Linked DNA regions of Myxococcus hansupus. The protein of the gene in region 1 interacts with the protein of each later gene in a pairwise test. Links are inferred from orthologs where the notes say so. Each region holds a gene or a part of one and is shown on either strand. Other genes may lie near its edges. The genes, in order: ftsZ and A176_RS00220.

The links.
Region 2: the proteins of ftsZ (region 1) and A176_RS00220 interact in binary tests that used the Escherichia coli proteins (3 or more experiments, as listed by UniProt). The link is inferred for Myxococcus hansupus from one-to-one orthologs.

What each region holds. Positions count from the first base shown.
Region 1 is NZ_CP012109.1:1,540,004-1,554,951, forward strand. Bases 2,854-5,685 are described here. They hold ftsZ (cell division protein FtsZ), read left to right. Parts: upstream 2,854-3,576; coding sequence 3,577-4,794; downstream 4,795-5,685. Other genes in these bases: agmC (adventurous gliding motility protein AgmC), read left to right, coding at 2,854-3,240; A176_RS06420 (hypothetical protein), read right to left, coding at 4,817-5,206; A176_RS06425 (acetyl-CoA carboxylase biotin carboxylase subunit), read left to right, coding at 5,344-5,685. Outside these bases: more of agmC, read left to right, coding at 1-2,853; more of A176_RS06425, read left to right, coding at 5,686-6,696; A176_RS06430 (biotin/lipoyl-binding carrier protein), read left to right, coding at 6,742-6,954; A176_RS06435 (enoyl-CoA hydratase/isomerase family protein), read left to right, coding at 6,957-7,739; A176_RS06440 (response regulator), read right to left, coding at 7,774-8,367; A176_RS39670 (tetratricopeptide repeat protein), read right to left, coding at 8,448-8,912; A176_RS06445 (FHA domain-containing protein), read right to left, coding at 8,912-10,162; A176_RS06450 (rhomboid family intramembrane serine protease), read left to right, coding at 10,391-11,875; A176_RS06455 (hypothetical protein), read left to right, coding at 11,917-12,492; A176_RS06460 (RNA ligase (ATP)), read right to left, coding at 12,538-13,536; A176_RS06465 (hypothetical protein), read right to left, coding at 13,617-14,480; A176_RS06470 (hypothetical protein), read right to left, coding at 14,491-14,948. UniProt on the Escherichia coli protein: Essential cell division protein that forms a contractile ring structure (Z ring) at the future cell division site. The regulation of the ring assembly controls the timing and the location of cell division.
Region 2 is NZ_CP012109.1:44,528-59,403, reverse strand. The notes cover bases 8,219-10,978. They hold A176_RS00220 (rod shape-determining protein), read left to right. Parts: upstream 8,219-8,961; coding sequence 8,962-9,996; downstream 9,997-10,978. Other genes in these bases: A176_RS39520 (hypothetical protein), read right to left, coding at 10,913-10,978; A176_RS00215 (hypothetical protein), read left to right, coding at 10,111-10,902; A176_RS00225 (putative ABC transporter permease), read left to right, coding at 8,243-8,794. Also shown: A176_RS00255 (hypothetical protein), read right to left, coding at 1-168; A176_RS00250 (pyridoxal phosphate-dependent decarboxylase family protein), read left to right, coding at 666-2,108; A176_RS00245 (glycosyltransferase family 2 protein), read left to right, coding at 2,190-2,909; A176_RS00240 (monovalent cation:proton antiporter family protein), read right to left, coding at 2,950-5,049; A176_RS00235 (hypothetical protein), read right to left, coding at 5,184-5,690; A176_RS00230 (hypothetical protein), read left to right, coding at 6,023-8,053; more of A176_RS39520, read right to left, coding at 10,979-11,122; A176_RS00210 (glutathione S-transferase N-terminal domain-containing protein), read right to left, coding at 11,062-11,646; A176_RS00205 (hypothetical protein), read right to left, coding at 11,781-12,593; A176_RS00200 (DUF378 domain-containing protein), read left to right, coding at 12,812-13,126; A176_RS00195 (bestrophin family protein), read left to right, coding at 13,536-14,441; A176_RS00190 (hypothetical protein), read left to right, coding at 14,529-14,876. UniProt on the Escherichia coli protein: Forms membrane-associated dynamic filaments that are essential for cell shape determination. Acts by regulating cell wall synthesis and cell elongation, and thus cell shape.

The DNA.
Region 1 (14,948 bases):
CCGGCGACGTACACCTGGACCGTGGACACCACGGCGCCGAACACCCTCATCATTTCCGGTCCGCCGCTGTCGGAGGCGCCGTCCACGGCGACGTTCGACTTCGACTCGGACGAGTCTCCGGTGACGTACGAGTGCAGCCTGGACGGCGCGGCCTATGTGGCGTGCACGGACCCGGTGACGTTCACCGGCCTGGCGGAAGGCAACCACACCCTGTCGGTGCGCGCGGTGGACGCGGCGGGCAACGTGGACGCCACGCCGGCCACGTATAGCTGGACGGTGGCGGTGGACTCGGACGGCGACGGCCTGTCGGACGCCGAGGAGATCGCGCTGGGCACCGACCCGAACAACCCCGACACGGACGGTGACGGCTTGCCGGACGGCATCGAGGTGAACGTCGCTGGCACGGACCCGCTCGACGACGACACGGACGACGACGGCATCCTGGACGGCAACGAGGACGCCAACCACAACGGCATCGTCGACCAGGGTGAGACGGACCCGAAGCTCTGGGACACCGACGGTGACCTGCTCTCCGACGGTCTGGAAATCGGTCTCACCGCGCCCCAGGGCACCGGCACCGACATGACGCGCTTCGTGGCGGACGCGGACCCGACGACGACGACGGACCCGCTCAACCCGGACACGGACAACGGCAGCGTGTGGGACGGCATCGAGGACGCCAACCGCAACGGCCGCGTGGACCCGGGCGAGACGGATCCGCTCAACCCCGCGGATGACGTCGACAGCGACGGTGACGGCATCGACGACGCGACGGAAATCGCGCTGGGCCTGGACCCGAACGACGCGGACACGGACGACGACGGCATCCCCGACGGCCTCGACGGCATCACCGACACGGATGGTGACGGCCTCATCGACGCGTTGGACCCCGACAGCGACAACGACGGCATCCTGGACGGCACCGAGGCGGGCATCACGTTGGAGACCGCGCACGCGGACACCGACCGCACCTCGCCCAACTTCCGTCCGGACGCGGACCCGAGCACCACCACCGACCCGAAGAACCCGGACACGGATGGTGACGGGCTGCGTGACGGCGAGGAGGACGTGAACCGCGACGGCCGCGTCGACGCCACGGAGACGGACCCGAACAACCCGGACACGGACGCGGATGGCCTGACGGATGGCGTGGAAGTGAAGGGCGCCAACCCGACGGATCCGCTCAACCCGGACACGGACGGTGACGGCCTGCTCGACGGTGTCGAGGACGCCAACCGCAACGGTGCGTGGGACAACGGTGAGACGGACCCGAACAAGGCGGACACCGACAACGGCGGTGTGAACGACGGTGAGGAAGTCGCGGGCGGTACCAACCCGCTGGATGGCAACGACGACTTCATCATCTCCGGCCGGGGCTGCAGCACGAGCGGCGCGGGCACCTTCGCTCCGCTGGCGCTGCTGCTCCTCGGGCTGCCGCTGCTGGGCCGTTTCCGCCGCACGGCGGGGCGGGCCAGCGGGTTCTCCGCGGTGGCCGCGGCGGTGCTCGCGCTGGCGGGCATGATGGTGGCGGTGCCTGCCTCCGCGCAGGTGCCGTCGCTGTCCGCCTCGCAGTCCATCGACGTGCAGCAGTACAAGCCGGGCCCCAGCTCCAAGGACATCCTGGGCGTGCAGAGCGCCCAGGTGCATTCCCACCTGGGGTGGAACGTGGGCATGTCCGTGAACTACGCGGACAAGCCGCTCAACTTCATGGACCCGCGCTCGGGCCGGTACATCACGGCCCTGGTGCGGAGCCAGGTGGGCATCGACCTGATGGGCTCGGTGGGCCTCTTCGATCGCTTCGAACTCGGTGTGTTGCTGCCGGTGACGATTCAGCGCTCGCAGGCGGCGCCCATGGTGGACCCGTCCTTCGCGCAAGGCGTGGGCTCGGGCGGCATCGGTGACCTGCGGCTGGTGCCCAAGGCCCGGCTGCTGGAGGAGGGCTCTTTCTCCCTCGCGTTGACGGTGCCGGTGGTGCTGCCCACGGGCGGTGGCTCGGACTTCCTCGGCGGCTCCGGGCTGGGGGTGCAGCCGCGTGTCGTGGCCGAGTACGGCGAGCGGTTTCGCGTGGCCGCCAACGTGGGTGTGGACTTTCGCGAGAAGCAGCAGCTTCGCAACCTGAACATCGGCAACGCGGTGTCCTACGGCGTGGGCGCCGAGGTGCCCTTCTCCGTGCGCGAGGTGCCGCTGGCGCTCGCCGCCACGGTGGTGGGCGCGGTGGGCCTGGACCAGCAGAACACCGAGGAGCGCCCGCTGGAGCTGCTGGCGGCGCTGAAGTACCGCGCGCTGGGCGGCTTCTCCGCGCACGTGGGCGGTGGGCCGGGCCTCACGCGGGGCTATGGCACGCCGGGCTTCCGGCTGCTCGCGGGCTTCAGCTACAGCCCGGACCCGTCGCGTGAGCCGCCGCAGGCCGCGCCGGTGGACACGGATGGCGACGGCATCCTGGACATCGACGACCAGTGCCCGACGGAGCCCGAGGACAAGGACGGCTTCCAGGACGCGGACGGCTGCCCGGACCCGGACAACGACGGTGACGGCATCCCCGACACGGCGGACAAGTGCCCGAATGAGCCGGAGACGGTGAACGGCTTCGAGGACGAAGACGGCTGCCCGGACGTGGCGCCGCCTCCGCCGCCGGTGGACACGGATGGCGACGGCATCATGGACCCGGACGACCGCTGCCCCAACGAGCCCGAGGACATGGACGGCTTCCAGGACGAGGACGGCTGCCCGGACCTGGACAACGATCGGGACGGCATCCCCGACACCGAGGACAAGTGCCCCAACGAGCCGGAGACCATCAACGGCTTCCAGGACGAGGACGGCTGCCCGGACAAGGGCACCGTGAAGGTGCTCGTCGACGGCGAGCGCATCGTCATCCTGGAGAAGGTCTACTTCGCGACCGGCAAGGACGTCATCCTGGCCCGCTCGTTCCCGCTGCTGAAGCAGGTGGCCGCGGTGCTGCGCGCCAACCCGCAGGTGGAGCTGGTCCGCATCGAGGGCCACACGGACGACCAGGGCAACGACGCGAAGAACCTGGACCTGTCCCAGCGCCGCGCCAACAACGTGAAGGCCTTCCTGGTGAAGGAGCGCATCGCCGAGGGCCGTCTGGAGGCGGTGGGCTACGGCGAGACGAAGCCGGTGGACACCAACAAGACGGCGAAGGGCCGCGAGAACAACCGCCGCGTGGGGTTCACCATCCTCCGCGTGGCGAAGGTCGAAGTGGAGCGCGAGGCACGCTGACTCGCGCTGGCCTTGAATACCCGGTGAAACACACCGGTTGATTTCATCCGAGGGTGGCTCCGAAACAGTTTTCGGGGCCACCCTTCGTGTTTTCGGGCATGCTGGAGCCGACCCGGTACGCAGTCCCGGCAATCGCGAGTCAAGAGGCGAAGTTCGCCCGCCGCGCCGCACGCCTGCACGTCCCTGGGACTGCGTAAGTGCGCGTCAGGACTCGGACGCGCAGCATCCCGCTACAGGCTCGTAGCGGAATACTTGCCAAAGCGTGGGACTTGCTGATGATTGTGGAGGTTGGGAGCACGCGCGCTGCATCGCGCAACTCCAGGCGAGAGGACCACCATGGACCAGTTCGATCAGAACAAGCAGGCCGCCAAGATTCGGGTCGTCGGGGCGGGTGGGGCCGGCTGCAACGCGGTCAATACGATGATCCTGTCCAAGTTGGACCGGGTGGACTTCATCGCCGCCAACACCGATGTCCAGGCGCTCGCCGCGAGCAAGGCGCCCACCCGGCTTCAGCTCGGCCAGACGCTGACGAAGGGCCTGGGCGCGGGCGCCAACCCGGAGATGGGCCGCGAGGCCGCCCTGGAGTCGCGCGACCAGATTGCCGCGGTGCTCGAGGGCGCCGACATGGTGTTCGTCACCGCCGGCATGGGTGGCGGCACGGGCACGGGCGCCGCGCCCATCATCGCGGACATCGCCAAGAGCCTGGGTTGCCTCACCGTGGGCGTCGTCACCAAGCCCTTCCTCTTCGAGGGCAACAAGCGCCGCAAGCAGGCCGAGCAGGGCATCGTGGAGCTCAAGGCCGCGGTGGACACGCTCATCACCATTCCGAACCAGCGCCTGCTGTCGCTCTCCAACGAGCCCATGCCGCTGCTGGAGACGTTCAAGCGCGCGGACGAGGTGCTGCTGAACGCCGTGCAGGGCATCAGCGACCTCATCCAGTACCACGGCTACATCAACGTCGACTTCGCCGACGTGAAGACCATCATGAGCGACAAGGGCATCGCGCTCATGGGCACGGGCAACTCGTCGGGTGACAAGCGCGCGTTGATCGCCATGCAGCAGGCCATCGCCAGCCCGCTGCTGGAGGACGTCTCCATCGACGGCGCCACGGGCCTGCTCATCAACATCACCGGTGGCCGCGACATGACCCTGCAGGAGGTCAACGAGGCCCTCACGCTGGTCCACGACGCCGCCGACAGCGAGGCGGAAATCATCTTCGGCTCGCTCATCGACGAGAACATCGCGGACGAGGTGAAGATCACCATCATCGCCACGGGCTTCGTTCACCGCGACGCGCCCAAGGTCCGCACGGCGACGCCGGTGGTCCAGATGCCGCTGTCCCGTCCGGGCCCGTCCGTGCTGGCCAACGCGCGCGAGGAAGTCGCCAGCCTGGTGCCCGCGAAGAGCAGTGGCTCGCGCCCCATGCCCGTGGAGAGCCCCAAGTCCGTGAGCGCGCGCACCTCGGTGGTGAAGGACGCGCCGCTGCCGCTGGACGAGGATCAGTTCGACATCCCCACGTTCCTGCGCCGCCAGGGTCAGACGGAGCTGCCGTAGGGGAAGGGTCGTGCGGCGGGGCTCAGCGGCCGGGAAGCTGGGCCACGCTGGCTTCGTCGCGGCCGGACAAGGTGTCCGCGCGGTCGAAGAGGCCGTCCACTTCCGAATAGAGCGCGTCCACGCGCTCCGGGAGCCGGGCCGCGGGCAGCACACCGTCGCCGGAGACTTCCTCCAGGCGCGCCTGCGCCCGCTGCAGCAGTTGGAGCGCCTTCAGCAGGGCCAGGCCGCGGCGCGTGCCTTCCTGCGTGAAGAGCGTACCGCTCTGCGTCAGCGTCTCGAGCGTGGTGCGCACGAACCGCACGCGGTCCGCCTGCCGGCCACGGTACAGGTCCAGGCGCTTGGCACGGCGCGCGCGGTGCAAATCCACCACGCCGCCAGGGCTTGAAGAGGAGGGGGGCGTCACGGGGAACAAGGTACGACACGGCCTCGTAGACCCGCAAATTTACTGGACTGTAGGGACCTGTTGCACGTCCGTCCGCACCCTTGTCTTGGGAGGGAGCGAGGGTTAGGTTCGCCGCCCTTTCGCACCTACACCCCAAGGGTTTCGCCATGTTCCAGAAACTGCTCATCGCCAACCGGGGCGAGATTGCCCGCCGCATCGGCGTGGTGGCCCGGAGCATGGGGCTCAAAACAGTCGCCGTGTACTCGGACGCGGACGCCGAGCTGCCCTTCGTGAAGGAGGCGGACGAGGCGGTGCGCATTGGCCCCGCGCCGGCCAAGGACAGCTACCTGAACGTCGCCGCCATCCTGGAGGCCGCGAAGCAGACGGGGGCCCAGGCCATCCACCCCGGCTACGGCTTCCTGTCGGAGAACGGTGAGTTCGCCCAGGCGTGCCAGGACGCGGGGATTGTCTTCGTGGGTCCGCCGCCGGAGGCCATGGCGCGGATGAAGGACAAGAGCCAGGCCCGCAAGCTGGTGGCCGAGGCGGGCGTCCCGGTGGTGCCCGGCAGCGACGGCGTGGTGCCTGACGTGGCCAGCGCCCAGGCGGCGGCGGAGCGCATCGGCTTCCCGGTGCTCATCAAGGCGGCCAGCGGCGGCGGCGGCATTGGCATGGCGGTGGCCAACAACCCCGCGGAGCTGGAGAAGGCGTACCGCCAGTGCACGGACCGGGCGAAGGCCGCCTTCGGCAAGGAAGGCGTGTACGTGGAGCGCTACTTCCCGGCGCCGCGGCACATCGAGGTCCAGATTCTGGGTGACCACCACGGCCACCTCATCCACGGCCTGGAGCGCGAGTGCTCCATCCAGCGCCGCCACCAGAAGGTCGTCGAGGAGGCCCCCTCCGTGCTGTTCGCGGACGGGCGCAACCCGGAGCTGGCGCAGAAGCTGTTCAGCGCCGCCATCGCCGCGGCCAAGGCCTTTGGCTACGCCAACGCGGGCACGGTGGAGTTCCTGTACTCGGACGGGCAGGTGTACTTCATTGAGATGAACGCCCGTCTCCAGGTGGAGCATCCGGTGACGGAGCTCACCACGGGGCTGGACCTCATCGGCTGGCAGTTGCGCATCGCCGCGGGTGAGCGCCTCACCGTGAAGCAGGAGGACGTGAAGCGGCGCGGGGCGGCGCTGGAGTTCCGCATCTACGCCGAGGACCCGGTGAAGTTCTTCCCGTCCCCGGGGCCGCTGAAGGTGTTCCAGGCCCCCACGGGTGAGGGCGTCCGGCTGGACGCGGGCTACGGCGAGGGCAACACCGTCACGCCCAACTACGACCCGATGATCGCCAAGCTGATTGTCAGCGGTGAGACGCGGGCGCAGGCGATTGAGCGCTCCGTGGCGGCGCTGCAGTCCTTCCGCATCGAAGGCATCAAGACGAACATCCCGCTCCACCTGCGCATCGTGCAGGATGCGGCCTTCCATGCCGGCGAGCTGGACACGCACTTCCTGGAGCACCACGCCAAGCCGGCGTAGCGGGGCCTGGCTCCAGACCCAAACACCCCTGAGGAGGACGGATTCATGGCGGACGTAGCGGCGCACATCACCGGCACGGTGTGGAAGATCGAGGTCCAGGTGGGCCAGCAGGTCAACGCGGGCGACACGCTCGTCATCCTCGAGTCGATGAAGATGGAGATGCCCGTCGAGACGGAGGAGGGCGGGACGGTGAAGGAAATCCGGGTGAAGGAAGCCCAGTCCGTCAACGAGGGCGACGTCCTCGTGGTGCTCGGCTAGCAGTGGAGCCCGTCGTCGAGTCAGGGGCCACTCTGCGGGTCGAGGACCGCGACGACGGGGTCCGCGTGTTGACGCTGTCCAACCCGGCCCGGCGCAACGCGCTCGATGACGGGCTGCTGGCCCGGTTGGACGCCGCGCTGGAGCCGGCACCCCACGTGCGCGCCCTGCTGGTGCGGGGCGCGGGTGGGGCCTTCTGCTCCGGCTACGACTTGACGCACCTGGGGCCACCCGGCGCGGACGGGCGGCTGCCGGATGACCTGCTGGTGGAGTGCCTCCTGAAGCTGGAGTCCCACCCGGCGCCCAGCGTGGCCTTGGTGGAGGGCGCGGCGGTGGGCGCGGGCTTCGACCTGGCGGCCTCCTGCGACTTCCGCATCGGCACACCCAACGCCGTCTTCCTCATGCCGCCCGCGCGGCTGGGCATCGTGTACTCGCCCGAGGGACTGGCGCGGGCCGCGCGGCTGGTGGGCGTGGCCCGGGCGAAGCAGCTCTTCCTCGCGGCGCGGAAGCTGAGCGCGCGGGAAGCCCTGGACTGGGGCCTGCTGGATGACTGCGTCGCGGACGCGGAGGCACGCGCCCTGGCGCTGTGCGCGACCCTGGCGAGTCATGCACCCCTGGCGGTGTCGGGGATGAAGGAGTCCTTCGGGCGGCTGGCGCGAGCGCCGCTGGAGGCGTCCGACCAGGCCCGGCTGCGCGACCTGCGCGCGGCGGCCTTCGGCAGCGAGGACGCGAAGGAGGGGCGGGCAGCCTTCCTCGAAAAGCGCCCGCCCCGCTTCTCCGGCCGCTAGTCAGGGCGGCCGGCGGGGTACCGCGACGGCGACATCAGGTATCGCCGAAGAGCTCGCCCATGCGCAGTTGCAGCGCCGAGGCAATCTTGTACAGCGACGAGATGGAGGCCGAGGACTCCGCGCGCTCGATCTGCGACAGCAGCGACACGGACAGGCCGGTGCGCCGCGCGAGCTGCTTGAGCGTGAGCTCCTGCGTCTTGCGCGCGTCGCGAATGGTGCGGCCAATGGCGCGGTGGAGGTCCGCCTCCGGGTCCTGCGACAAGCCCTTCTTCTGCAGGGCGTTGCGGACCGCGGTGATGAACTGCTCCGGCTCCATGGGCTTCTTGACGTAGTCGGACGCCTGGGCTTTGAGCGAGGCGACCGCCGTGTCCACCGTGGGATACGCGGTGGCGACGATGACGGCCACGTCGGTGTCGTACTTGCGAATCTGCTCCAGCACCTCCGTGCCCGACATCTGCGGCATCATCATGTCGAGGATGACGAGGTGAAAGTCGGAGCCCCGGAGGATTTCCACCGTCTGGGTGGGATCCGTCGTGGTCACCACCTCGTAGCCTTCACGGGTCAGGACCAGCTTGAGGTAGTCGCAGTTGTCCTGCTCATCATCAACTACCAGGATGCGAATCTGCACAGCGTCTCCTCGCTGCAGTTCAGGGACATGTGGCCGGAGGTCCCCAGGGGGGCGGGGGCGCCTCCGGCGGGCCACTACTTCTATTTCTGCTCGTAATCGTCGACGAGCTTCTTCACGCCGGCGTAGCGAGGGTGGTTGGGCGCCAGCTCCATGAAGCGCCGGTAGTGCTTCAAGCCCTGCTCCGTCTGCTGATTCCGTGCGAAGGCGACACCCAGGTAGAGGTGACACTCCGCGCGTTTGGCATCCAAGCCAAGGCAATGCTCGAGCCGCTCGATGGCCTGGCCGTAGCGCTTGTTGGTGAGGTGGTCCAGGCCTTCCTTTTCGGCCTTCGCGGCCTCGGAGACCGGCGCCGGCGGCTTCTCCACACCCGAGGTGGGGACGGCCGCCGCGGCCGCCTTCTTCTGGGCCTCGGTGACCTGCGCCTTCAGCGCCGCGTACTCCTTGGCGAACGCCTTGGTGGCCGCGCTCTCACGCAGGGCCTCGTCCGCCTCGGGCAGCTTGCCGGCCGTCAGCGCCACGCGCGCCTCGTCGAGCCGCTTCTTCATCAACTGCTCGGCGCGGGCCGCGTCCAGCCGCGTCTCGATGTCGCGAGGGCGCTGTCCGTTGGCGTCCTTGATGCCTTCCAGCGCGGTGACGGCCGCGTCGAAGTCGCGCGCGGCGATGGCCTTGTCCGCGACGGCGCGCTGCTCCTCGATGGAGGGGCCCCGCGGAGGCGGAGGCGTCTCGGGCGTCTTCGGCGGCGTCGCCGCGGCCTCGACCGTGTTGGCGGGGGCGGGTCGTCGGGAGTCGGTGCGTCCGGCTCGTCCGGAATCGGCGTGGGCGTCTCCGGCTGCTGCGCGATGGCGATCGGCGGCGTCGGCTGTTGGCCCTGCTGATTCATGAAATAGAAGGCCGCGCCTCCACCGCCCAGCAGCAGCGCGACGAAGCCCGCCACCAGCGGCAGCTTCGAACGGGAGCCACCCCCGCCGGCCACGTCATCCGCGGCGTCGCCGGCGCTCACGAAGCGCAGCTTCACGTGGCCCAGCTCGATGATGTCGCCCGTCGCGAGCGTGGCCTGCGCGTAGTTCTCGCCGTTGACGGTCATCCCGTTGGCGGACTGCATGTCGATGACACGCCACTCCCCGCCGTCCTCTCGGACGAGCTTGGCGTGGGTGCGCGACAGCGACCGATGATCCAACGTGATGTCGTTGTCGTCGGTGCGGCCGATCCGCAGCTCCGTGCGGATGCAGGCGAACTCCTGGCCCTTGAGCTCGTCCGGGGACAGCACGAGCAGCCGGGGGGCGTCGTCCGCGGAGACGTCCACCACCTTCCGGGGGCGCTCCGCTTCCACCTGATCCAACCGGATGATGGAGGTGGAGTGCCGGCGGGCGTCCGCGGCGCTGAGGGAGGGCGGCGTATGGTCGCTCTCCTCGGCGTCGTCGTCGGAGTCGTCCTCTTCCGGCGCGGGTTCAGCCCGGCGAGCGGGCACCTTGGTCGTGATGGGGCCTGCGGCGGCGTTGGCTGCGGCCTCGGCCTGGAGCGCCAGGTCGTAGTCGCCAATCTGAACCAGATCGCCCTCTTTGAGGGGCGACTGGCCCGCGATTCGCTCGCCGTTGATCCGGGTGCCGTTATAGCTCCCCAGGTCTTCCACCACGACGTGGCCATTGAGCCGTACCAATCGTGCGTGACGACGAGACACATTGCGTTCCGTCAGGCGGATGGTGTTTCCCTCCTGACGGCCAATGGTGATCTCGTCACGCACGAAGGGAACGACAGTCTTGCGCCCCTCGTCGTCTTCGATGATGAGCTTCAGCACGGGTCCGATCCGCGTACAGTCATAGCAGAACGCCCTTTCCCTGTACAAGCCATGTATCCCCCTCAAAAGACAGGACTTTCTCCCGAGGAGGAGGGGCAGACGGGCGTGTTGTCCATCGGTCAATCGGCCGGTGAAGTGCGACCCGGGGGGGTACCCTGGGTCACCCTGATCCTGGCCACCCTGCTGGGGGGCATCCATGCCGCGGCGCGTTCCATGGGACCGCTGGGGATGGACACCCTGCTGAGGTGGGGCGCGAAGGCGGGGCCCCTGGTCGTGGACGCGGGGCAGGGGTGGCGGCTCGTCACCGCCAACTTCCTCCACCGGGACCTGCTTCACCTGGGGCTCAACCTCCTGGTGTTGCTGGCGGCGGGCAGCGGCTTGGAGCGCCTCTGCCGGCGCCGGGACTATGTGGCGGTGCTGGCCGCGGCGGGGCTGGCGACCATGGCGGGCTCCCTGGGCTGGTCGGGCGCGGTGAGCGTCGGGGCCTCCGGCATGGTGTACGGCTGTGTGGGGGCCTTGCTGGTGCTGGGCCGCCGCCACCGGACCCGGCTGTCGTCGCGGTGGATGTCCGGGGAGGGGGCGCTGCCCACGGTGCTCGTCTTCCTCTGGATGGGGTGGACCTCGGTGGGCGTGGACAACGCGGGGCACCTCGGCGGGTTGCTCGCGGGGCTGCTGGCCGGCGTGTTCCTGGAGCTTCGCTGGGACGCCTCCTCGAGCTGGCGCCGGCCGGTGGGCCTGGTGGCGGCGGCGGTGGTGCTGGCGTTCGCCGTCGTGGTGGAGCGCTCGGGCTGGCGCACGGAGCGGGATGATGGCTTCGGCATCTCGGTGTCGCTGCCCCAGGACTGGCGGAGCGAGGAGAACGGGCAGGGGCGGCGGGCCTTCTCCAACGGCCTGCCCGGCCGTGGCCGCGCGACCTTCTCCGCGGAGGCCATCGAGACGGGGGAGCCCGGAGACGGTTCGGTGCAGGCGCGGCAGTTCCAGCACGAGGTGTTGGTGCTCGAGGCGCCGGGGCCCGAGGGCCGGACGCTCAAGGTGACGGGCCCCGTCTCGACGCGGGTGGCGGGACGGAGCGCGCAGCGGCTTCGCGCGGAGCTGGACGCGCCCGGTGGCGCCACGCACCTGATGGCCTTCTTCGTGCCTCGGGGCGAGTGGGTCTACCGGCTGGTGTTCACCTGGCCCGCGGCGTACCCCGCATATGAGGAGGTGGTGGGGCGCATGGTGGCGGAGCTGCGCTTCGACGAGCCCTCCGTCCTGCGCGAGGCGCGTGCCAGGGCCCTGTTGGTTCCCGGGGCGCCGGGACCCCTTCGCTCGCTGGGGGGCGTGCTGCGCCGGCTGGGTCTGCCCAGGGAGGCGGTGGGGCCGCTGACCGAGGCCGTGCGGCTGTCGCCAGCGCACGTGGAGACGCGGGTGGAGCTGGCGCGGGCGCTCCTCGAGGCCTCGCGCGTGGACGAGGGGTGTCACGCGGCGGCGGAGGCGCGGTTGTACGGACCTTCGGACACGGGGGCGCTGGAGGCGGGCGTGCGTTGCGAGCTGTCACGCGGTGACGTCGCCAGGGCCCTGATGCGTCTGGTGGAGGCGCGCAGGGTGGATCCTCAAGACGCCCGGCTGCGCGCGGCGGAGCTGGCGCTGCGGACCGTGCTGGAGACCGCCCCTCCCGCCGCGAAAATCGGGTCGGAAAATGTAGGCGAAACTCCTGAGAATCATCGCAGATAACCCCAATGTAGTCTTCAGGCACACGCCTAGGGGGGGACATCATGCTGAGAATCTTTGGGAACAAGTCGTCCTATTCGTCCATCAAGCCACCGGTGTCGGACTTCAAGCCCGGCCCGGTCCTGGTGGAGGTCGGAGACCGGACGACCAATGCGCTTCAGCTCGGAGCGACCATCGCGAAGGGCGTGGGGGGCAAGAACGCGCCTTCGGAGCAGGTGAAGACGCCGACGCCGGTGATGAGCACGGTGGGCAGCATGTCGGGCACCGCGAACAACGCCATCAACGTGCTGGACACCTTCGAGTCGGGCGCGCGCGCCATCAAGGGCGGGCTGACGGGCAACATGCCTTCGGCGATGCCCTCGACGGTCGTCGGGAAGACGGTGGGCAAGCTCGTGCCGGGGCTGAACGTGCTGGGGACGGTGTCCTCGCTGTCCAACACGAAGGACGTGTTCTCCAACCCCAACTCCACGACGGCGCAGAAGACGCACGCGGTCATCGACTCGGCGACGTCCGTGCTCGCCTCGGTGCCCATCCCCAAGGTGGCGCTGGCGGGGACCCTCCTGAACGTGGTGAACAGCGCCTTCACGCCGTCCTCGACGCCACCCTCGACGAACAACTGAGCCGGAGCCGGGCGCTCCTTGGGGGGAGCGCCCGGGCGCCGTGCTTCAGTCCTCGTCCTTGAGCAGGAAGTCGTTGTTGATGACCTTGAACGACAGCCTGCCGCCGAGCGTGGGCGAGGGCCGCTCGACGAGCGGCCTCACCACGATGCCTTCCTTCCGGTGCTTCGTGCCCGTGTAGTGGCCCTGCGCGAGCTTCAGGTAGTGCTCCAGGCCGTGGTCGAACGTCCGCGCGGCCTCACCGGTGACGACGTGCTCCACCGGGACGGTGCGCAGGCCGTGCTCCGCGCAGAACGCGATGAAGTCCGCGTGCCCGAGGAAGTGGCCTGTCCGCGTGTCGTGCACGCTGAACACGAACAAATCCAACGCGTCCAAGCCCAGCCGGTTCTTCTGGATGCCCGGGCCACACAGCTCGCCCTGCACGGCGAAGCCCGGCGGGAGCGCAGTGTCCAGCGCGTACCGCTCCGCCACGCGCCACACGGGGTTCGGCCCTCGCTTCAGGGCCCAGTTTCGCGAGCACGCCACCAACTCGCCTTCGAGCGTGCGGAAGAAGGTCCCGGACGTTCCGTCGAGCTTCGTCGTCACGAAGAAGTCGTGGCTTCGAAGCTCGTCCAGGACGCCGAGCGCCGACTGCAGCCGGATTTCATCCGTCTTCGGCACCTGACCCGGGAAGGGCCCGGCGACCTCGCGTGTGTCGGGCAGCGCCGGTTCGAACTTCACGACGCCCAGCGCGTCGCGCACGTCCGTCCCAAGCGGCGGAACCTCGCCGGGAAGAATGGATGTCGGCAGGGCGAGCCCCTGCGACAGCACGCCTCGCAGCCGCACCGTCTTCACGCGAAAGCCTCGGGGCCGGAGGAACTCGGCCCAGGGCCGGCCCTCTGGCAGCAGGCTGTCGATTTCGAAGAAGACACAGGCGTCACCTGGGGCGTATTCACCCTTCTTCACGACGACGTCCCAGCCCATGACCCGCGCCTTCAGGAGGGTGTCCGCTCCGGACACGGGCTCCAGGTGGTCAATGCGCTGAATCGAAACGAGCTTCCTCTCCATGCACCCTCCTTTCCACGGCGTCAGGCCGGGACCGGGGAGACGGAAGGTCTTCGGCGGAAACTGACACGCCCGCGAGCCGCTCACCGCCGTGCGCCCAAGGCCCGCAGCGCGAGCCCCACGCTCGCCGTCCATTCACTGCGCCGGGCCAGCCCCGCGTCTCGGTGAGCGTAGGTGCCCGCCACCTGGAGCACCACCGGTTGGTCCGCCACGGCCATCACGACACGCTCCAGGCCGAGGTCCGCCCGCGCGCGGAAGTACACGCCGCGCTCGATGCCCAGGCTCCACCCCGCCAGCGCCGACGCGCGCAGGGCGGACAGGCCATCCGCCGACTCCAGCCCCGCGTCGAGCAGCAGCTCGGTGAAGGGCGCCACCGTGTGTTGCGCCCCGTCGCGGCCGCGCCGCACCACGTGGGCCGCCGAGGGGCCCACGCCCAGCCACATGCGCTCTGTCTCCGAGCGCACCGGATCCAAGAGCAGCCCCACGCGCCCCGTCTCCAACGTCCAGCCCGGCCCTTCCCAGAAGCGGCGCTCCAGGTGGCCCAGGCGCGCCGCCACCGTCACGTCGAAAGGGAAGGGGATGCGAAGGGGCCTCGCGGTGGGCACCAGGATGAAGCCTTCCTCCAGATGCCGCCGCAGCGTCCCGTCATACGCGGTGAAGGTGAAGCCTCGCTGTTCACCGTCCCAGACCTCCGCGGTCAGCAGCCGGTGGTTGTTGAACCAGGGGGAGCCCTTGCTGCGGCTGCTCCTGCCCATCCGAATGTGCACGCCGGTGCGCACCGCCCGCGCCATCCCCGCGCCGGAGATGCGCGCGCGTGTCCCCAGTACGAGCCCATCTCCCAGGTCGAAGCAGATGGGATAGGGCTCGCCTCGCGCGTCCAGGGCCTGGCACGCGTCGTCGTCGGCGCCCGGCGCGGCGGTGGCCAGCAGCATCACCAGTCCGAGCATCAACACGCGCCTACTCCCTCGCCGCGACCGCGATGGGGGCGGAGCGCCGCGCGGGAGCCCACAGCGAGAAACGCAGCCCGGCGGACGCGGACCACTCCCATCGCTCGGGAACGCCGGCGATGTCGTCACGTCTCACGCCGCGCCCGTCCACGAGCAGGCTCAGGGGCTGGTCGTTGATGGCCAGGAGGATGACTTCGTAGCCGGCCTGGACCCGCAGGCGCTCGGGCCGCCGGGGACGGCCCTCCACCCGGGGCGCCAGCAGCAGCGTCTCCACCTCCGCGCTCATCCGAAAGTGGTGGAAGCCGTCTGGGTCCAGCGTCACGTCCCCCTCCAGCGCCGCGGAGGGCGCGACGGCGTTGAAGCCATGCACCAGGTCGCTTTCGACGCCCGTGCCGGCGCGCACGCGGACGTAGGACACCAAATCCCGCGAGTGCCACAGGTCGACCGAGGCCTGGACGGCGCCCAACG
Region 2 (14,876 bases), 1.5 Mb from region 1 along the record:
CCGCGTGTACCAGTCACCACTGCTACACGCGGCCATTGTCGCGAGAAGCATCGCAGCCCAACGCTTCATTGAACTCCCCCGCAGGTCGGCGTGGTCCCAGTCGGCCGCGTTCGGCCTCTCTCCACTCCGACAAGACAGAAGTTGAAGCGTATCCTTGAGTTCAGCCATGCGGCAGAGCACATGACGCTTACCGCATGGCCGTAGTCTCTATGCGCTCATACGCAGGCAACAACCTACACGCTACCGCCCCAGCACCTTCGCCACCGCGTCCACCACTTCGTAGTCCGTGGGGAATGCGAGCGAGGCCTTCCGGATGACCACCTTGCCATTCACGGCCACCTCGTAACTTCCCGAAGGGCCCGGCAGCAGCTCCGCCTCGACATCCAACTCATCCTTCAATGCGACCGCCGCACGGGCGGCCCGAGGCTTGTAGCCTCACGCGGTACAGTAGGTAATCGTCACCTTCGGGTCGGCCATGGCCAGTCTCCTCACGTGAGCGGGACGCGCGGCATGCGAGCCCCATGCACCTGACTTAGTGCGTGCCCCCACCACATGCCACCCTGCCTGCTCACGAGGCTCCTCTTACCCAGGGTTCTCCGCAGTCCCCGTAACGGACGAAGGGGCCATTCCTCGCACGGACCGGCACGGCTACGTTCCGCTGCGCCATGACGGACTTCCGAGCGCGAATCGCCGCCGCCTACGACGCTGACGCCTTCCGCCGGGAGTCCCACCGGCTGATGGACATGCTCGCGGACTACCTCGCGAACGCCTCACGCGCCGAAGGCCCCGTGCTCCCATGGGCCGCCCCCGCCGTGAATGTGGACCGCTTCGCCGCCGCCTTCCCGGAAAGCCCCACCGGCGACTTCACGGACCTCATCGCCCGCGTCCTCTCCGGCTCCAATCACCTGCACCACCCGCGCTACGTGGGCCACCAGGTGACGGCGCCCGTCCCACTGGCCGCGCTCTGTGACGCCGTGTCCTCCCTGCTCAACAACGGCATGGCCGTGTACGAGATGGGCCCCGTCTCCACCGCCATGGAGCGCAACGTCCTGCGCTGGATGGCCGCGCGGCTCGGCCTGCCGGAAACCACCGACGGCGTGCTCACCTCCGGCGGTTCCCTCGGCAACCTCACCGCCCTGCTCGCCGCGCGGCAGGCCAAGGCCGGCTACGACGCCTGGAACGGCGGCGCCCACGCAGGCCCACCGCTCACCGTGCTGGCGCCCAAGACGACGCACTACAGCCTCGCCCGCGCCACCCGCATCATGGGCTGGGGCGAAGGCGGCGTGACGCCCGTCGACGTGGACGACCGCTTCCGCCTGCGCCCCGAGTCACTCGAAGCCGCGCTCGAAGCCGCCACCCGCGCCGGCCGCAAGGTCATCGCCGTGGTGGCCAGCGCCGGCTCCACCGCCACCGGCGCGTTCGACCCGCTGGAGCCCATCGCCGACTTCTGCGAACGCCACGGCCTCTGGCTCCACGTCGACGGCGCACACGGAGCCTCCGCCGTGCTCAGCCCCGCCCACCGGCACCTCGTGCGCGGCATCGACCGGGCGGACTCCGTCACCTGGGACGCCCACAAGGGCCTGCTCATGCCCGCACTGGTGACGGCCGTCCTCTTCCGCGACGGCGCACGCTCCTTCGAGTCCTTCTCCCAGGAGGCCAGCTACATCTTCCACGGCGACACCGAGCGCCCCTGGAGCGACATCGGCCTGCGCACCATGGAGTGCACCAAGGAGATGATGGCCCTCAAGGTGTACGCCTGCCTCGCCGTGCTGGGCACGCGGCTCTTCTCGGACGCGGTGACGGAGTCCTACGAGCTGACGCGCCGCTTCGCCCAGCGGCTCGCCGTCGCCACCGACTTCGACGTCGCCGTGCAGCCCGAGTGCAACATCCTCTGCTTCCGCCACACGCCCGCCCAGGTGCCCCCGGAGGACTGGGACGCCCTCCAGACGCGGCTGCGGGAGCGGCTGGTGACGCGCGGAGATTTCTACCTGGTGCAGACGAGGCTGCCCCAAGGCGTGTATCTCCGCATCACCGTCATCAACCCCCTCACCACCGATGCGGACCTCGAGGCGCTCGTGGACGCGCTCCGAGCCGCGGCGCTCCGCTGAACGCAGCGCCTCACCTCGCGCGCACCTTGTGTGCCAGAAGGTCGCCCCGTGACGCAAAATGCGGTACAGCCGCAAAACGCCATGCTCGTCTCACTCGTCATCCCCGTCTACAACGAGATTCCCACCCTCGCGGAGCTGCTGCGGCGCTGCATCGCCGTGGACTTCCCCAAGGAGCTCGTTCTCATCGACGACTGCTCGAAGGACGGCAGCCGCGAGTTCCTCCGCCAGCTCCAGGAGCAGGGGGTGGACCTGTTGGGCGGAACGCCGCGCAACCGCAACGAGGTGCGCGTGCTCTTCCAGGAGAAGAACCAGGGCAAGGGCGCGGCGCTGCGGCGGGGCTTCGCCGAGGCCACCGGCGACATCATCATCGTGCAGGACGCGGACCTGGAATACGACCCGCGTGACATCCCCCAGGTCATCCAGCCCATCCTGGACGGGGACGCGGACGTCGTCTTCGGCAGCCGCTTCACCGGCACGCCCCGGCGCGTCCTCTATTACTGGCACACCGTGCTGAACAACCTGCTCACCACGCTGTCCAACATGACGAGCGGCCTGAACCTCACCGACATGGAGACCTGCTACAAGGCCTTCCGCGCCGAGGTCCTGCGCTCCGTCACGGTGGAGGAGGACCGCTTCGGCTTCGAGCCCGAAATCACCGCCAAGGTGGCGCGCGGCAACTGGCGCGTCTTCGAGGTGCCCATCAGCTACCACGGGCGCACCTACGAAGAGGGCAAGAAGATTGGCTGGAAGGACGGCGTGCGCGCCCTCTACGCCATCGCCAAGTACAGCGTGAAGCGGTAGTCCCCGGCGGGGGCGGCGCGAGGGCCGCCCCCACGTCCCGTCACACCTGGACGCCCGAGGGCTCGGAGACCGTCGCCGGCAACGGCGCGCCCGTGAGCAGGCTCTTCGCCGCCTCCACCGCGTCGTGCGTCCCCGTCAGCGCCAGCACGTCCCCCGGCTGGAGAACCTCCTGCGCGGACGGCACGGACACGCTGGAGTCCCCTCGCCGGATGGCCAGCACCGTCGCGCCCGTGAGGCCGCGCAGGTTCACCTCCGCCAGCGTCTTGCCCGCGGCGGGACTGGACGCATCCAGCCGGACGGGCACGGGCTCACCCAGACCGGGCAGCACCTTGGAGACATGGTCCAGTGCGTGCTCATCCGCGCCGGGCTCGCGCGAGTGCGACTGCGCCGCCAGCGCCTCCACGATGACCTGCGCGCCCGCGCGGACGTGGCCGTGCAGGTTGGTGGCGCCCCGCCAGAACGTCACGCACAGCGCGCCAATCAGGGCCAGCACGACGACCGGGCCCATGGCGCCGCGGAGGAACGGCTGCGTAATCGCCACGATGGGCACGCTCACCAGCAGGATGATGCACAACTGCAGCGTCGCCAGCAGCACGCGCCGGGGCGCCGCCGCCAGGTCCACCCGTCCGTCCTTGCGTCCGGGCAGCGCCGCTTCCGCCAGCTCCTCGCCCAGCCGGCGCGCCACCTGCACCACGCCCACCAGGAACGGGATGGAGAGCAGCATCGCGCCGCCGATGATGATGTAGCGCGAGAGCTGGTCGTCGATGCCGAGCTGCGCCTCGATGATGCCGGCGAGCCGGCCCGCCATCAGCGACGTGCCAATCACCAGGACGATGATGAGCACCGCGTCCAGGAGCAGCAGCCGCGCCAGCCGGCGAACCCCCGCGCCGAACGTCTGGCGCCGAGGCGCCTCCCGCAGCCGCTCCACCCAGGTGCCGTACAACGTCACGAAGGTCTGCAGCGGCTTGGGCAGCTTGCGGTCCACGTAGCTGGCCACCGGCCCCGAGGCGCGAATCAACAGCGGCGTGGTGAGCGTCGTGATGGCGGAGACGGCCACCGCCACCGGGTAGATGAACTGCCCCGTGGCCTTCAGCGACAGGCCCAGGCCCGCGATGATGAAGGAGAACTCACCAATCTGCGCCAGGCTCATGCCGGCCTGCACGGAGGTGCGGGTGCTGTTGCCGGTGAGGAAGGCGCCCAGCGCCACGCTGAGAATCTTGCCGACGATGACCACCGCCGTGAGCACCAGGATGGCCGCCCAGTGCTCCCGCACCAGCTCCGGGTTGATGAGCATGCCCACCGACACGAAGAAGATGGCGGCGAAGATGTCCTTCACCGGCTGCACCAGGTGCTCCACCACCTTCTCCTCGCCGGACTCCGCCACCAGCGAGCCCGCGAGGAAGGCGCCCAGCGCCACCGAGTAGCCGAAGGCCTGCGCCAGCAGCGCCACCGCGAAGCAGATGCCCACGCTGGCCACCAGCGTCGTCTCCGGCCGGTTGAGCTTCACCACGTAGCGCACCGCGCGCGGGATGATGAACAGGCCCACCACCACCAGGCCCACCAGGAACGCCACCAGGCGGCCCGTGGTGATGGACAGCTCGCCCAGCGACAGGCCGCTGCCCGAGGAGACGGCCGTCAGCGTCGCCATCAAGAGGACGGCGATGAGGTCCTCGACGATGAGCACGCCCACCACCAGCTCGCGCAGCCGGCCTCGGATGTTCTGCTCGTCGAAGGCCTTGGCGATGATGGTGGTGCTGGAGATGGCGATGAGCGCGCCCGTGAAGAGGCTCTCCACGGTGGTCCACCCGAAGGCGCGTCCCACCACGAAGCCCAGCCAGATCATGATGCTGCACTGGATGACGGCTGTGACACCCGCCGTGGGGCCCACGGCGAACAGCTTGCGGAGGCTGAACTCCAACCCCAGCGAGAACATCAGGAGGATGACGCCCAGCTCGGAGAGCGTCGTCACCACCTCCGGATTGGCGACGAGCGGAATCGGCAGGTAGGGGCCGACCACGAGGCCGGCCAGGATGTAGCCCAGCACCACGGGCTGGCGAAGCTTCTGGAAGAGGACCGTCGTCACTGCCGCGACGCACAGGACGACGGCAATGGCTTGGAGGACCTCGTGGGCTCCATGCATCGGTGCACCTCGAAAAAACCCAACGAAAGATAAAGGTTCGAACCGGCCCGGCGGCATCCGGCGGACCGCGCATCATGCGGAACGAAACGAAAGGAGCAGGCGCGTTACGGCCGGGGCGAACCGGAGCGCCGTCTTCAGCCGTGGGCGGGTGGGCCGCGCAACGACTGGGTGACGAGCCTCGGCCGGTCTCCCGCGTCACCGCCAGACACCGCCAGGGCCGCGGAACGCAGCAGCCGGGCGGTGTCCGTGGCAACGGCCTGCCGCCGTTCTCGAGCCTGACGGTGTGCCTCATGGAGGCCCAGGTGGAAGGGCTCGCGACCCCGGCCCAGGATGGGCTTCGTCACGCCCACCGCCCCGGCGCTCATCACCAAGGCCCAGGTGTCCGCGCCCACCCCGGCCAGGCGCCCACTGCGCCACTGCCGGGGCCGTTTGCCCGCGAAGGCCACGCTGCCGCGGTCCATCCGCGCGTCGTCGCGCGAATCGGAACGGAGCGCCACGGCGGCCTCCGCCGCCTCCGCCCAGCGCACCGCGTTGATCCCCGACAGGGAGGCAAGCGCCGTGCCCAAGGCCACGACCAGCACCAGCCCGTGCGCGCGTCGCCGGGGTGCGGACAGCAACGATGTCGGGCCGGCGGAGCGCATCCGCTTCTCCTGTATTACGCGGGTGCACCCCAGTAAAGCGCTCCCCCACGTTGGGAAAACGCCAAACCAGGGCTTGGCGGCCTGGTTTCTGCCACGCCGACGAAACTCCTCCGCCTCATTTCCTGAGAATCCTCGCAGCCCCCCACCCTACCCGCTCTTTTTAAAGGGCAGGAGGTCCCCGTGCCTGCTTTCGCGACAGACCCGGTGGAGGGCCCAGGACGGCGCGTCGTGAGGCTCCGCCGTTCCGCACCACACCCCTGAAGCACGCACGCCGCGTCCTGTCCGCCCCCGCGAAACAGGAACGGCCGTGACGGACTGGAGAAGGTACCCCCATGGGAATCGGTCGACTGATTGGTGGCGCGGCGGATGCCGCGAAGCGAGCGGCGGAGGCGGCGGCGAAGCGGGCGGCGGAGGCGGCCCGGCGTGCGGCGGAGGCCGCGGCGCAGAAGGCGGCGGAGGCGGCGCAGCAGGCCGCCGCGAAGGCCGCGGAAGTGAAGGAGAAGGTCTCCTCCGTGGCCGCCGAGCGCGCGAAGGACGTCTTCGAGGGCGCCAAGGACAAGGTCGGTCAGGTCGCCGGCGGTGTGGCCAACGTCACGAAGAACGCCGTTGAGGACACCAAGGACAAGGTCGGACAGGTCGCTGGCGGTGTGGTCGGCGCCACCCAGAACGCCGTCGAGGACACCAAGGACAAGGTCGGTCAGGTCGCTGGCGGCGTGGTCGGCGCCACCCAGAACGCCGTCGAGGACACCAAGAACAAGGTCGGACAGGTCGCTGGCGGCGTGGTCGGCGCCACCCGGAACGTCGTCGAGGGAACGAAGGACCGCGTGCAGGACGCGGCGGGCAACGTGCGCAACGCCGCCGGGGACGTCTTCGAGGCGGGCCGCACCGCGACGCAGCGCACCCTGAGCGCCACCGCCACCGCGACCGCCGTCACGGCGAACGGGCTGGGGAACGTCCTCCAGGAGGCGGCGCAGCGCGCGGGCCCGGTGCTCGACAAGGCGACGGACATCGCCGCGGACGGGCTGGACCTCGCGGGCCGGGCCATCCAGGACGCGCCCACGGCCAACCCCCTGCAGGCGATTGGCAACGACATCATCGGCGGGGTCCTCCAGGGCACGGCCGACGTGGTTCGCGACCCGGTGGACACGGCCCGGGCCATTGGCGACGCCGTCAACCTGAACCGCCAGGTGGACCAGCTCAAGCCGGGCGAGAGCACCTCCATCAGCCTCTACGCCGAGGCCAACGGCGCGACGCTGGCCGGCAAGGTGAAGGGCACGCTGGGCGTCAGCCGCAGTGAGGAAGAGGGCGGCGGCTACACGGTGGCCGTCACCGGCGAGGTCGGCGCGGGCGTCGCCGCCAAGCTGGGCGCCAAGGGCGCGGCGGACGTGGGCGCCGAGGCCTTCGGCACCGCTGGCGCCACGGTGGAGTTCAAGTTCGACACCGCCGAGGAGGCCAAGAACGCCACCCGCATCATCGCGGCCTCCACCGCCACGGCGGGCGCCAGCGCGACCAACCCCGTGCTGGGCGCCGGCGTGAATCAGGTGCTGGGTGACCCGCTGTCGGACCTGGCGGGCCTGACGGAGAACATGAGCGCCGTGGAGTTCAAGATGGGCGCCGAGGCCAGCGTCAACGCGGAGCTGGGCATGAAGGGCCTGCCGGATGCCCTCAGCGCGGGCGCCAGCGCCGGTGCCGGCGTCAACCAGAGCACCACCGCCCGCATCGAAATGGAGGGCGGCAAGCCCCAGAAGCTGACCCTCAAGCAGAGCCTCGAAATCAGCGCCAACGCGGGTGCGTCCGCGGGCGTGAAGATTCCCGGCGACGTGTCCCTGCCCACCAGCGCCTCCGCGAACGCCTCCGGCAAGCTCCAGGTGGAGCTGGAGCAGAGCGTGGAGCTGCCCGAGGGCTTCAGCCCGACGGACTTCATCAAGGACCCGAAGGGCACGGCCCGCGAGGTGGGCGCCTCCGCGCGGGACACGATGGAGGCGAAGCTCACGCTGACCGACTCGCGGCAGGCCTCCGCGTCCGCGCTGGGCCTGGGCGGCGGAACGGGCCGCGAGGTGAAGACGGAGATCAGCGGCAACATCAACGACATCGCCACCAGCGGCGCCTTTGGCAGCATCGCTCGGGGTGAGGTGGGTCAGGCGCTGGACCAGCTCAACGGCAAGGTCGACGTGAAGGCCACCGTCCAGGACAAGCAGACCGTCTCCGGTGACCTGGGCGTGGGCATCCACGCCGGCGTGGGCGGCGGCGAGGTGGGCATCTCCACCGAGCGCACCTACGTGGGCGAGGAGAAGGACCTTTCCGCGGCCCAGCTCGCCGAGCTGTACCTCACGCAGCGCTGGTCGGCCGGCATCCCGGGCTGACCCCGCCTCACCGGGCCCCGCCCTCCCTGGGCGGGCCCGGGGTTCCCGGGTGTGGGCCCGTGTCGGCCCCACGAGTGGCCTCATCCGGGGGCGGGCAGTTCGTCCGCCATGGCACAGCCCCGGCGGACAAGCGTCATGGGCCTGCGGGGCAGGAGTGCCCCTTCTCCGGGCCCGACTTAGCTTTTCGAGGTGCTTTCAAGATTCCTCGTCTACGGGTGTGTCGGGTGGGTGCTCGAGGTGATGTTCACCGGCACGGGCGCCGCGCTGAAGAAGGACCGCAACGCCACGGCGCGCACCTACCTATGGATGCACCCCATCTACGGAGGAACGGCCCTGGCGCTGGAGGAGGTCTCCGCCCGGCTCAAGCCCCTGCCCCGGCCCCTGCGGGCCCTGGCCTACACGGGGCTCATCTTCGGCGCGGAGTACGGCACGGGCTGGTTGCTCAAACGCCTGCTCGGCCGCTGCCCGTGGGACTACGCGCCCCACAAGTGGAGCGTCCACGGCCTCATCCGCCTGGATTACGCCCCAGCCTGGTACCTTACCGCCCTGCTGTTCGAGCCCGTGCGTGACACCCTGCTCCACGTCACCAGCGAGGCCCTGCGTCAGACACCCGAGTACCGCGACGCCGAGGCCCAGGGGACGCTGCCCCCCGCCGCGCTGCCCGAGGAGAAGCCGCTGGAGGCGGGGCTCGTGGCCGCGCGCTTCGAGGCCGCGCAGGGCGAGCCGACGCCCATTCCCTGAAAGGCCCGGCGGGGCCCTGCGTCCGATGGCCGACTGCCCTCCTGCCAGAGGTGAAAGCCGCTACCGGCTTTTCTTCCTCCGTGCTGCGTCGCGTAGTACCTTGGCCTGCGTCTGCCCCCGCGATGACGGGGAAATTCCGCCGACCCCCCGAAAGTTCCCGCCCCCGTATGTTTGACTGGCTTCACACCCTCTTCTCGCGTGACCTCGCCATCGACCTCGGCACGGCGAACACGCTCATCTACATCCGCGGCCAGGGCATCGTCTCCAACGAGCCCTCGGTGGTGGCCGTCCAGCATGACGCGCGCGGGGGCAAGAAGGTCCTCGCGGTGGGTAAGGAAGCCAAGGAGATGCTCGGGCGCACCCCGGGCAACATCGTGGCCATTCGCCCGATGAAGGACGGCGTCATCGCCGACTTCGAAATCACGGCGGCGATGCTGCGCTACTTCATCCAGAGCGCCCACAACCGCAAGACGCTGGTCAACCCGCGCATCATCATCGGCATCCCCTCCGGCATCACCGAGGTGGAGCGCCGCGCGGTGCGCGAGGCCGCGGCCAACGCCGGCGCCCGCGAGGTCTACCTCATCGAGCAGCCCATGGCGGCGGCCATTGGCGCGGGCCTCCCGGTGACGGAGCCCAGCGGCAACATGATTGTGGACATCGGCGGCGGCACCTCCGACGTCGCGGTCATCAGCCTCGCCGGCATCGTGTTCGCCAAGAGCGTGCGCATCGGCGGCGACAAGCTGGACGAAGCCATCATTCAGTACGTGAAGCGCAAGTACAACCTGCTCATCGGCGAGCGCACGGCGGAGCTCATCAAGATGGGCATCGGCACCGCGTACCCGACGGACGAGGTCATGACCATGGAGATCAAGGGTCGTGACCTGGTGGCCGGCGTGCCGCGCACGCTGACCGTGTCCAGCGACGAGGTCCGGGACGCGCTCGCCGAGCCCGTCAACGGCATCGTCGAAGCGGTGAAGCTGACGCTGGAGCGCACACCGCCCGAGCTCGCCGGTGACATCGCCGACCGCGGCATCGTGCTGGCCGGTGGCGGCGCGCTGCTGAAGAACCTGGACACCCTGCTGCGCGAGGAGACGGGCCTGCCCGTGTTCCTCGCCGAGGACCCGCTGTCCGCCGTCGTGATTGGCGCGGGCAAGGCGCTGGAGTCGCTCGACATCCTCCGGCAGGTCTGCCAGCCGGGCTGAGCCTCACGCTCCACCCTGCCAGGCCCCACGGCGCCACCTCTCACGAGGCTGGCGCCGTTTCGCTTTTCAGGGCTGGGTTTGACAGGCCCGCGGACAGTGGACTGTGGTGCGCGCATGAGAACGACCTCTTCGCGTCCCAGGCTGTCCGCGCTCACCGCCGCCGCCCTGCTGGTGGCCTCCCCGGCCCTCGCGGATTGGTCCGCGGACGTCGTCACGAAGATGAAGCTGGAGGCCGGCAAGAAGCCGCCGCCGGACATCCAAGGCAAGGTGTACGGCCGCAAGGGGCTGATGCGCATGGACGCGGAGCTGCCCGACATGTCCGGCGGCAGCATGTCCATCCTGTTCGACTTCGAGAAGCGCACGGGCACCACGCTGGTCCACGCGCACAAGGTGGCCACCGAGCGGAGCCTGGATGACCTTCCGGTGAAGCTGCCCGCGTCGTGCACCAGCAAGACGCAGAGCTACGACGCCTGCTTCAAGGAGCAGGGCTACCGGCAGGTGGGGACGGAGCAGGTGAACGGGCATCCCTCCGCCGTGTACGAAGGCACCATCCCCGGCGCCACGGGCGTGCCGACGCAGCAGAAGCTGTGGCGGCCCACCGACCTGCCCGAAGTCCCCTACGTGCGCGCGCGCACGACGAGCCCCTCGGGACAGGTGACCGAGGTCAACCTCACGAACATCCAGCAGGGCAAGCAGCCCGACTCACGCTTCAAGGTGCCCGCGGGCTACCGCAAGGTGGCGCCGCCCACCACCGCCACGGGCCTGCCGGCCTCGGTGCCCGCGGCCTTCACCGCCAAGGACTTCGAGGGCAAGACGCCCGAGCAGATTCAGGAGATGGTCCGTCAGCGATTGGGGCAGCAGGGCCTCCACGTTCCGCAAGGCACCACGCCTCCGCCGACGCCGTGACGCGCGCGGGTCAGGGACGGCGGTGCTTCGCGTAGAGGCCGTCCCGCCACGCGAGCAGGTCCGGGAACCGCTCCGCGAGCGCCGCGTCGGACCACACCTCCCGCGTGCCCGGGCCCAGGGGGAGATGGCTGTCATCCACGGGCCGCACGCACTGGAGCATCAGTGCGGCCGTGATGTCCGCGTAGCTGAAGTGGCCGAGCAGGTACGGCTGGCCTCGCAATGACTCGCGCAGCCGCTCCAGCGCGGGGATGACGGTGTCGCGAATCGCGACCTCCGCGTCACCCGGCGCGTGGTGCTTGCGGGCCACGAAGCGCGCGCCCAGCTTCGCGGTGGGCGCCAGCAGCGGCCGGAGCCCGAGGGCAGGAAGGCGGGAAGGCTCTCCGCCTGGGCCTGGGGATTCTGAATCAGCCTCGCCACCACCCGGGCCCGCGCCGCGGAGAGCACCTGCTCACTGTCAGCCTCCCAGCGCTGGATGGCGGGCAGGTCCGCGGCGGAGAAGAGAGGCTCACCCTGCCCCAGCTCCTCGGCGCGCCTCGCGATGGTGAACGAGCCGGGGAAGGCCTCGCCGTCATCGATGAGCAGCGGCACGGCGGGCCGCGTGCCCCGGGGCGTGCGCCAACGCAGCAACGGCTCGCCAAGGAGCGGCAGGTGCTCGTGGTAGCGATAGGCCACCCGGTGGTGGTCCAACGCCCAGCGGGCCTTCTCCGTCCAACCCGAGTAGCTCAATCCGTAGAGTGTGCGCATGCCGCCCGGGACAGTACGCCCGACTGCGGGCACGACTCCAGGGCGGCCCCCGCCGGATGTCAGGCCTTGCGCCAATGGCTGTCGGCGCGAGCATCTCCAGGCGGCTGGCGGACATCCCCGCCCGCTGAGCCCCCTCACCGCCGAGGCGACGCGTTCCTCCGAATCCATTGGTCCGCGGCCTCGACATCCAGGCGCAGGTCGCCGGGAGCCCCAGTCAGGACTTCGTCGCGCAGGTACTGGTGAAGCAGCGACCCCTCCGCGTCCGAGTCCAAGCGGACAGCGTCCACGTGCGCCGCGACCACGGTGTGGTCACACGCCACCAGCAGGCCCGCGCGCAGCGTCTGCTCGACGACGAGTCGCTCATCGTTCCGCCAGGCCAGCAGCGTGTCCGCGACGTCCAGGTTCCCGCCAATGACGACGGCGCCCAGGGTGCTCATCCGCGCGGTGGAGAGCGAGCCGCCCACCGCGATGATTGAACCCGGCTCGTAGTCGACGGTGGCTCCGCCCACGCGGACGTCTCCGGTGCAGAGCAGCCACGCGCCCTCGTCCACGTCGAGCGACCCCTCGATGTTCAGGTGGCCGGGAATCCAGAGCGGACTCCGGACAGCGCCCTCACGGTGATTGGAGACCACCAGGTCTCCTGGCACCGACGCCGTGCGGGTGGGCGGACCGAACAGGTGAAGCGCCAACCGCACCAGGGCGAACGCGCTGGTCTCATCACCGAAGACGCCGTCCTTTCCGTAGGAGGGCGCCGCGTAGAGCCGGTCCAGCAGCGCCTCGATCGTCTCCGGAACGGGCGCCTGCATCAGGCACCGAGACAACTGCTCGGCGCGACGACGATTCCCTCGGAGCACGCCGCCCGTCAGGAGCTGGGCGACCACCGCATCGACGGCGGGCGCATAGTCATGCGGCGAAACAGGGGGCGAGCGAGGTGGCGCTGAGGACATGCCTGACACGTCTAACAGGCCGCGCAGGCCCCAGAAACCCACTCACGCGGCGACGCGCGCCCCGCGTGGGGCACGGCCGCGAGACGGCACGGCGGCCGACGCACCGAGCCTTGGCAATTGACGCGGGCGCAGTAGCCAGGACGGTTCCGGGCAACACCTTATCCGGGAGGCATCACCCATCCGCCCGGATGGGACACACCTAGCCAAGGATACGAGCCATGGAACGAGTGGAAGCGGACCGAACCCGAGGAGGGCTCGCCAAGGCGATGGCCGTGCTGGCCATCATCGGCGCCATCAACTGGGGCCTGATTGGCTTCTTCAACTGGAACCTCGTGAACGCGCTGTTCGGTGGCGAGACCCGGACGGCGATGAGCGCGCTGAGCCGACTCATCTACTCCATCGTGGGTCTGTCGGGCGTCGCGCTGGCGCTCACCTTCCCGTGGAAGAAGAGCCTGGGAGCCACGACGACGACCACCACCACCACGCCGAGAACGGACATGGGGTTCCACCGCAGGACCGAAGTGCGTCCCTGACGCGAGCGGGCCCGCGGTTCTTCCGGCCCGCCCGCGTCGAAACCGGGTGGTACGTTCGGCGACCCCCAACGGCGCGGTTGCACCTCGGCCCGTCACACCACCGGGCCGGGGCCTCCGCGCGCGGAAGCCGCCGCCATGTCCTCTACGTCGCGCATCTGGCCGGCATCGACCATGCGTCCGACACGACGCTGCGCCCCCTGGCGCTTCCCGACGGAGCGCCGTTGCAGTTCACCGTACTGCGAGGTTCCTCGGAGGGCGTCTGGTCCTTCGCCGATCAGACCATCGGGTGCATTCGCGATGGACAGTGGTATCCGCTTACCTGCGGACCCCGCTCTCCCTAATGGCTGAACGGGCCTCGGAGCGGGGCACTTGCTGACTCGGGGCATTTGGCGCAGGAAGGCCCCTGCCCGTGATTGTCCGCCCCCGTCTCAGCTCGATTCGGCTCCTCTTCGTCGTGCGAGGAACCATCCTGCCGCGCGTCCTGCCCCATGTCCTGGGCATCGCGGCGCTCTCCGCGCTCGTCGTCTGGGCATATCAGCAAGGGCATCTGCACCTGCAGGTCACCTCGCCGGCGCCGCTGTCCTTGCTCGGCATCGCCCTCTCCATCTTCCTCGGGTTCCGGAACAACGCTTGCTACGACCGTTGGTGGGAGGCCCGGAAGCACTGGGGCGCGCTCATCATCGAGCTGCGGTCGTTCTCCCATGAAGCCATCGCGCTCCTGGGCGGCGCCGGCGCGCGAGGGCTGGTGCGGCGGAACATCGCCTTCGCCCATGCACTGGCCGCGCACCTGCGTGGACACGATGCCCGCGAGGACCTCGTCCGCCTCCTCCCGGAGCCAGAAGCCGCACGCGTCCTGGCCAGCCAGAACCGGCCCAATGCCCTGCTCCGCGAACATGACCGCGAGCTGGCCGCGCTGCTCCGGGAGAAGCAGCTCACCGACATCACCTGGAGCGAGCTGAGGACACGCGTCCACGGCATGATGAGCGTGCTCTCCGCGTGTGAGCGCATCCGCTTCACACCGCTGCCTTTCACGTACACGGTGCTGCTGCACCGCACCGCCTACCTGTTCTGCCTGCTGCTCCCCTTCGGCCTCGCGGAGGCGCTGGGCTGGTTCACGCCCGTGCTCGCCGCGATGATTGCCTACACCTTCTTCGGGCTCGACCGCTTGAGCGATGAGCTGGAGGAGCCTTTCGGGACGGAGCCCAACGACCTCTCCCTGCTGGCGATGGCGCGCACCGTGGAGATGAACCTGCAAGAAGCCCTGGGCGAACCCCAGCCCGAGCCCCTTCAGCCACGCGACTTCATCCTCCTGTAAGCGGCCCGCCTCGCGTTTTTCCTGTTCTAGAGCGAAGGCGCCCCTTGATAATCCTATGAAGGGCAACAACACCCTTGAGGGGGAATCATGGGACTCGCTGAACGCCGTATCGTGAAGAACTTCGAGACCAACGTCCTGCCGGGCCTGAAGCAGCAGATTGACGAGGCCGCGGGCTTCGACGTTCCCATCGAAGTGAAGTGGGACTCGCTCACCAAGGACGACGCGTACTCCGGCTCCTGGACCGAGTCCTGGCCGACGCTCTACTTCCAGCCCGTCGTCATCGCGTTCAAGAACATCTGCATCGATGACATGGGCAAGGAGGCGCTCGTGAGCCACCTGAAGAAGATCGTCATCCAGGACGTCAAGGACGTCTACGGCGCGGAGTGGGTCACCTTCGAGGACGGAACCCTCACGCTGGACCACCGGTTCTGCAAC